2 regions of the Paraburkholderia sp. GAS42 genome follow, and region 1 is predicted to be linked to the other one. Evidence: predicted binding sites of a transcription regulator. Region 1 holds the regulator's gene; the other holds the start of a gene.

What was found. The regulator FNR, encoded in region 1, switches genes on or off when oxygen is low (the NO sensors DNR and NnrR bind a similar motif). The targets are predictions, from matches to a motif close to TTGATNNNNATCAA.
Region 2: P3T16_RS31370 (hemerythrin domain-containing protein) is a predicted target of FNR. The motif match lies at 1,650-1,663, and genes of this name have one in related genera.

The regions. Positions count from the first base shown of each region.
Region 1 covers NZ_JBNDML010000015.1:26,784-30,192, forward strand. The annotation lists gene P3T16_RS21655 (universal stress protein) at 1-387, shown strand, start outside; gene P3T16_RS21660 (universal stress protein) at 592-1,077, opposite strand; gene P3T16_RS21665 (hypothetical protein) at 1,383-1,664, shown strand; gene fnr (fumarate/nitrate reduction transcriptional regulator Fnr) at 1,678-2,466, shown strand; gene P3T16_RS21675 (zinc-dependent alcohol dehydrogenase family protein) at 2,558-3,409, opposite strand, start outside.
Region 2 covers NZ_JBNDML010000030.1:45,196-48,604, forward strand. The annotation lists gene P3T16_RS31355 (DUF1571 domain-containing protein) at 1-321, shown strand, start outside; gene P3T16_RS31360 (hypothetical protein) at 457-759, opposite strand; gene P3T16_RS31365 (hypothetical protein) at 929-1,105, opposite strand; gene P3T16_RS31370 (hemerythrin domain-containing protein) at 1,106-1,432, opposite strand; gene P3T16_RS31375 (c-type cytochrome) at 1,727-2,347, opposite strand.

The sequences.
Region 1 (3,409 bases):
GCCGGGTCCCGGATCACCGTGGCATGGGACGGCAGCCGCGAGGCGACGCGGGCGGTGCACGACGCGCTGCCGTTCATGCGGCGCGCAACGCTGACGACAATCGTCACCGTGAACGGCGCGAAAGGCGAGCCACCCGGTAGCCGGATTCCCGGCGCGGAGATCGCGGCGGTCGTTGCGCGACATGGCGTCCAGGTCGAAGTGAAAAATCTGGTCGTGCCGCACGCCGACCCGATCGGCGAAGCGCTGCTGTCGCACGCCGCCGATGGCGGAAGCGATCTGCTGGTGATGGGCGCGTACGGTCACGCCCGCTGGCAGGAACTCGTGATGGGCGGCGTTACTCGCTCGGTACTCCAGTCGATGACCCTGCCCGTGCTGATGTCGCACTGACGCGCTCATGCGAACACGCGCATTTGTGGTGATCGACACGGGCTCATCGAGCATCAGGTCCGCCTCCCTGGCTGCACGGACGACAGTCCGGACCGGCGGCCGGCCGCTTCGGGCGAGGCGACCGGTATCGGCGGAACGATGACGTTCAGCGTCGCTGGCGCCCCCCCCCGGCGGACGAAACTTGCCTGCCACGACCTGCGACCCTTACGGGGCCGCGCTCGCGCCGATCGGCGGCTCAGCCTCCGGGTCGAAGCGCACGAGCAGGACTGGCAGGCTCGTCAGCCGGACCAGCGATTCGGCGACGCTGCCCATCAGCATCCGCCGCCAGCCCCGGCGGCCGTGCGTGCCGATGACGACCAGTTCGGCCTCGCACTCGTCGGCCGTTCGCGAGAGCACGCTGGCGATGTCTTCGCCCCAGGCGTCGATCGCGCGGGCCACGCCCTGCACGTTGGCCTTTCGAAAGCATTCGTCTGCTTCGGCCAGCGCGGCGGTGGCCCGTTCGGACGCCTCGATGCTCGTGGGATCGTCGTCGAGGACCCCCTCCCCGACATCGACGAGTCGCGCCGCGTGTTCGACGACGCAAACGGCCGTTACCGTGGCATTCGTGACCTGCGCCAGCCTGATCGCTTCTTCGAGCGCAAGCCGCGCGCAGCCGCTGCCGTCGATCGCCGTGAAAATTCGCTTGTACATGACCGCCTCCGGGGCTTACGCCCGCTCATGTTGATGGCGCGACCGTCGCGGCCGCGTGCGAGGTTTCAGTGTGACCGCCAGTCACGGACGTAGACTTGACGCGGATCAAGCGTCGGGCGCTGTCCCGGCCGGGCGGGCAGATCCTGTACAGGCTACTCGCTGTTTCGCCTGGCACACCACGGGTAAAGCGGGCAAAATGAGGGGAGGTACAATCCGCGCCGCTCAGGCGAGGGCCTCAGACGAATTTCTCCCCTCTCCGCATTGACATCGCTCCACGTGGAAAGATCCCGGTCAGGCGAACCCGCATGGCAGTGCACAATAAGGCTCACAGCGCTCGCACGCAGCCGGAACGGCCGCGTATCGCCGCACTCGGGCAGCGACCCGGTGTGGTGGCTAGGGTTGTGTTCGTGCCGGGTGTCGCCGCCGCTGTCGGCACGCGTGCTGACCAACCATTCGGATGCGTCGTTTCGCGAAGCCTGCATGGCCGTCGCGCGCACTACTTCTTCGACAAGACCAGCGAATTCCAGTTGGCGCGAGACACGATTGAGAGAATCGCGCGCGAGCGTGTTGCTGGCGCCACTGAGTGAAGAGGAGCAGATCATGTCTGACGTTGCCGAATACCCTGTCGACGCGCCGCCTGCCCGCAACATCCCGGCGGTATCCCGCGCGCCCAACGCGGCAGGCGCCCACGCCGACGCGACACGTCCGGCGTCGCGCTGCTCCACCTGCGCGATGCGTTCTGTCTGCATGCCGCAGGGTCTCTCGCCGCTCGAATTGCTGCGGCTCGACGCGATCATCTGCTCGACACGCGTGGTGAAGCAGGGTGAAGCGCTCTACCGCACGGGCGATTCGTTCCAGAGCATCTATGCCGTGCGCGCGGGCTCGTTCAAGACGATCGTCATGCATCGCGATGGACGCGAGCAGGTCACCGGCTTCCATCTCGCGGGCGACGCGCTCGGACTCGACGGCGTCAGCACCGGCCACCACAGCTGCGATTCGATCGCGATCGAGGACAGCAATGTCTGCATCATTCCCTTCCACCTGCTCGAATCGCTTTGCCGGGAAGCCAAAGGCGTCCAGCAGCATGTGCACCGGATGATGAGCAGCGAGATCGTCCGGGAATCGGTGCTGATGATGCTGCTCGGCACGATGTCCGCCGAACAGCGCGTCGCCGCCTTCCTGCTGAACCTGTCCACCCGGCTGAAAGCACGCGGTTATTCGCCCGCCGAGTTCTATCTGCGCATGACGCGTGAGGAGATCGGCAGCTATCTCGGCATGAAGCTCGAAACCGTCAGCCGCATGTTCTCGAAGTTCCAGCGGGAAGGTCTGGTGGAGACACGTGGCAAGCAGATTCACATTCTCGATCTGGACGGACTGGCGCGGGTATGAAGTCGATCGGGGACCGGGCCGCCGGGCCGGTTCCCTCCGATGCCGGAACTCACAGCGAGGCGCTTTCAGCGCCGTGCTTCCTGATGCGACCTTAACGGACCGTCAACACCGCGGCGCCTGTCAGCCGTCCTTCGCGCAGGTCGGCAAGCGCCTGGTTGGCGTCACCGAGCGGATAGCGCGTCGTTTCGATCTCGAGACGCGTCTCGCCGGCGAGTCGCATGAAGGCGACGCCATCTTCGCGTGTCAGGTTGGCGACCGATACGACCCGCCGCTCGCCCCACAGAAACGCATACGGAAACGACGGGATGTCGCTCATGTGAATTCCGCCGCACACCACGATGCCGCCCTTCGCCACCGCCTTTAGCGCAAGCGGTACAAGCGCGCCGACCGGCGCGAACAGAAGCGCGGCGTCGAGCGGCTCGGGCGGCGTGTCGTCGCTAGTGCCGGCCCATGTTGCGCCATGGCTGAGCGCGAGTTGCTGTGCGGCCGTATCGCCTCGCCGCGTGAACGCATAGATTGTCCGCCCCTGGTGCCGCGCAACCTGCGCGACGATGTGGGCCGCCGCGCCGAATCCGTAGATGCCGATGCGCTGCGCGTCGCCGGCCATGCTCAAGGTTCGGTAGCCGATCAGGCCGGCGCATAGCAGCGGCGCGGCTTCCACGTCGGAATACTGAGGCGGCAGGTGAAAGCAGTAACGGCTATCGGCGACCGTACGCTCCGCGTAGCCGCCGTCGATCGTGTAACCGGTAAATCCCGGCTCATCGCACAGATTTTCGCGGTGAGCGAGGCAATAGCGGCAATGTCCGCAGGTTCGCCCGACCCACGGCACGCCCACACGGTCGCCGACGGCGAATCCCGTGACATCGGCGCCGGGCGCGGCGACTGTGCCGACGATCTCGTGCCCGGGAATGACAGGCCGCTTCGGATCGGTCAATTCCCGGTC
Region 2 (3,409 bases), on a different contig from region 1:
ATAGACTATTTCACGGATCTGTTTCTGGCTGAACTGAAGAAGTATCGCGCGGCCGGCGTCGAGAAGCCCTCGGAGATCGAGGTGCTGAACGATCATGGTGCGCGCGTAGTGGCGTTCACGTGGGAAACACCTACCGGTCGGCCCGACTTCTATGCAAAGAAGGAGCGGCTCGGCCTCGACTTGCGGCAACCTTTTTTTCGCACGAGCGAAGCGTGGGACAACGATAAGGAACTCTTGGAGAAGTTTTCGTTCACGGAGGTGACGCCGAAACATTTCGACGACTCGGTATTCGATCCAAAGAATCCGGAGTACAAGTTCTGATCAACTGATGTGTGATGCGGGAGCCAGACACCCACACGGCTATTCAATTCGGGCAGGCACGACAGCCTCTGGTCGACCATAACGAGACAGTCGGCGTTGCTGAAAGCGGACCTGGCCGACCCCGCAGAACTCGCGCTACAGCGCGTACTGCAAAGCCAGGTCGAAACCGATGACGACTAGCGAACAGCCGAGGCCTGCGAGGAGATTCGCGACCCGATGTTCGAAATCGTGATCCCGGCTCATCCACGCCCCAATCAGGAAAATGCCTTCAAAGACGACCTGGAGCGCAACGAACACAAGCATCAGCAGAAACTCGTAGCCCATGAACCTGAAGTTCGCGAAGTTCATCCCGTAGTCGAAGACCCACCTGCCCACCCTATGCACCTCATACGCCAGCAACAGGATCGGAAAGAGGTAACTGGCAACATAAGTCGGCACGCTTGCGTGCCGCAGTTCCAGGTGAAAGTGACGAGCATCTTGCGTATCCCCTCCCGCGTCGGCGTTTGGTGCTCAAAAGAACTCTTTGTTCAATTACGCGGCCACGGATCCCGCTGATCCGCATTTGCATCACGTGACCGGCCGCCCGTCGAAAAGCGCAACCGAACTGCTAACTTTCCGTCTCCGGGATCGTATTGACGATCATCGAGAATAATTTGCCGAGATCGTCTTCAAGTTTTACCCCGACGAATGGATCGCGATTTGCTCCAAAGGCGGCGTCGACCTCCGCCCAGTCTTCCTTTGTCAGAAGACGTCTGGCGGCCGGCAAAATCAACGTCTCTTCCATTCACCGGTGGTCTGCATAGAACTCTGCATATTCATCCACCACGGCTCGTAGCTCCCGAAGTGCAGGGGCACCCTTCAGTTCATACCGGGTCAGCGCGTGCTCGATATTTCTCAACTTCATGTCACCTCGAGCGTGCTGTGACTCCAGTTCCGCAAGGACATAGTCAAACTCATCTGTCCGATCCCGCAGCGGCGTGAACAGGTAACGATCCTCTTTAGTATGGTGCACCTGCTGAGGGTACTCGCGGATGTAATAAAGCATCGCCCGTAACACCATGAGGCCCGGAGCGGGCGTACCTGCTGCCAGCAGACCCACAAAGCGCCGCATGCCCCCATAACGGTCGACATCTGCTCGTGTTCATGAAGGATGACGGTTATGGCATTACGTGGTCCCAGAGACTGCATATCAAACTCCGCAGCAGTACACGAAAAGCATTGGCGAATCGATTTGCAGCTTCACGCCCGTGGCATGAGCAGGAAGCTGCACCGATACCTTAATGCTAGTCATCCTCCGCTCGACATCAAAGCGCACTAACGCCACAGCCTTGATGGAGATCAACGGCTGTGCGGACAGGGTGGCGCATGGGGTCAGCGCCCGTCGACCGCATAAATTGGCAACTGCTTATCTGGATTGCAGATAGGCCGCAACCGCCTTGGCCTGGTCGGCGCTCAACGTATGCGCGACGGCGGTCATCACGGGCGCGTTGCCGCGGGTACCGTTCTGGAAAACCTCGATCTGATGCAGCAGATACTCCTGATGCTGCCCTGCGAGGCGCGGAAACGTACCGGCCCCCTGGGCCTGCGCGCCGTGGCATGAAGCGCAAGCCGGCACGCCCTTGTCCGGCACGCCGTGTTCGAAGATTTCCTGCCCCTTGGCCATCAAGGTGGGGTCACCCGCCGCGCCCCGGGTTGCGGCCTGATGCGAGTAGTAATCGGCCAGCGATTTGACGGCTGCCTCGTCCAGCAGTGCGGCCATGCCCCACATGTAATCGCGGGCAGCGGTTTCGCCACGCGCGTGTTCGTGGAATCCCTTGAGCTGGGCTTCGATGTATTCAGGTGTCTGGGCGTTGAGCTTCGGAAACATCGGCGATTCGCTGCGCCCGTGTACGCCGTGGCAGCCAGAGCAAATCTGCCCGGCAATGCGGGCGCCATCCTCGGCTTGTGTGAGGGCTGGGATCAGGGCGATGCCAGCGGCGGCAAGTAGCGCGACCGCGGAAATCCGGGGAGCAAATATCTTTTTCATGGACGTTCTCGTCAGGCTGAGCGGATTGAAAATATCAGTGGTCGGGCCATCTGGTCAGCATATGAGCTATCCAGGCTCGGCGCGCAGAGAAAGTTGAAGGCAGGCGTGCGGTTTCACACATACGAAACGGCGCGGGTAATGTTCCCCATCAAACTGGAGGGCAACGAGGGGCGCGCAATACGTCAAGCGAATCGACAGCCGCAAACAGTTGCGTGGTTTCGAACGTCGATTCCACCGCTCGCAGAGCAGCAGCATCGACCGGGCCGTACGGGGTGGTATTGATTTCGGACATGGAGCGCCTGTCTCTGGCATTCGTGGCGCGGTGCCGATCATTCACGACAGCGCGCAGGCCCGTTTGGCGCTGGCATCCACGTTCTCCAGCCGGTCCCAACCTGGGGACGAAGGCTCGTCACTGATTGGTCGTCGCTTTAGTGACGCGCATCGCCGAGAGGCAGAGCCGGTCCTAGCCAGCAAGCGCGACCGAAAAGGTTCATTTTCGTACTGCCTTGCTGTACAAAAAAGGTCGCTCATTAAGGGGTTGATGCGGCCTGAACGCACGGCTCGAGAGCCGCTGTCGGCCTGAAAACAACCATACTGCGAGGGCGACAAATCTGCCTGTACGATTGTGGGCGCGTTCATCGGCCAGACTTAAGCGCCACCTCAATCCCTCCACCGCAATAGACGACCGCGGCATATTGCCCGTGGCACAAGTTGGCGCACCAGTCTCTCGCGACGTCACTCCTTCGAAGCGGCGCCAGAGATCCGCTTAGCGTGCGGTGCCGTGAGTCTATCGAGGCAGTTCAGAGTTACGATGATGAGAAGCAGGGCTAATACGACAAGCTGGCCAACCAGAAAAACCGGCACGGCCAATATGGCCCACAGCGCCAACCTGAGCATCTCTCCTCCCTGGATTTTGTGATCGGTCGGCGGAAGCTGGCGGCGACCTTAGCGGCTCGTTCCGAAGGCTTAAAGCGAGCCCTCGAGAACATCATATCGCAACCCGTCAAATCTGTTTGTACGGTAGTGGACGCAGGCCGTCGACGGGCTGGGAGACGCGCCAAG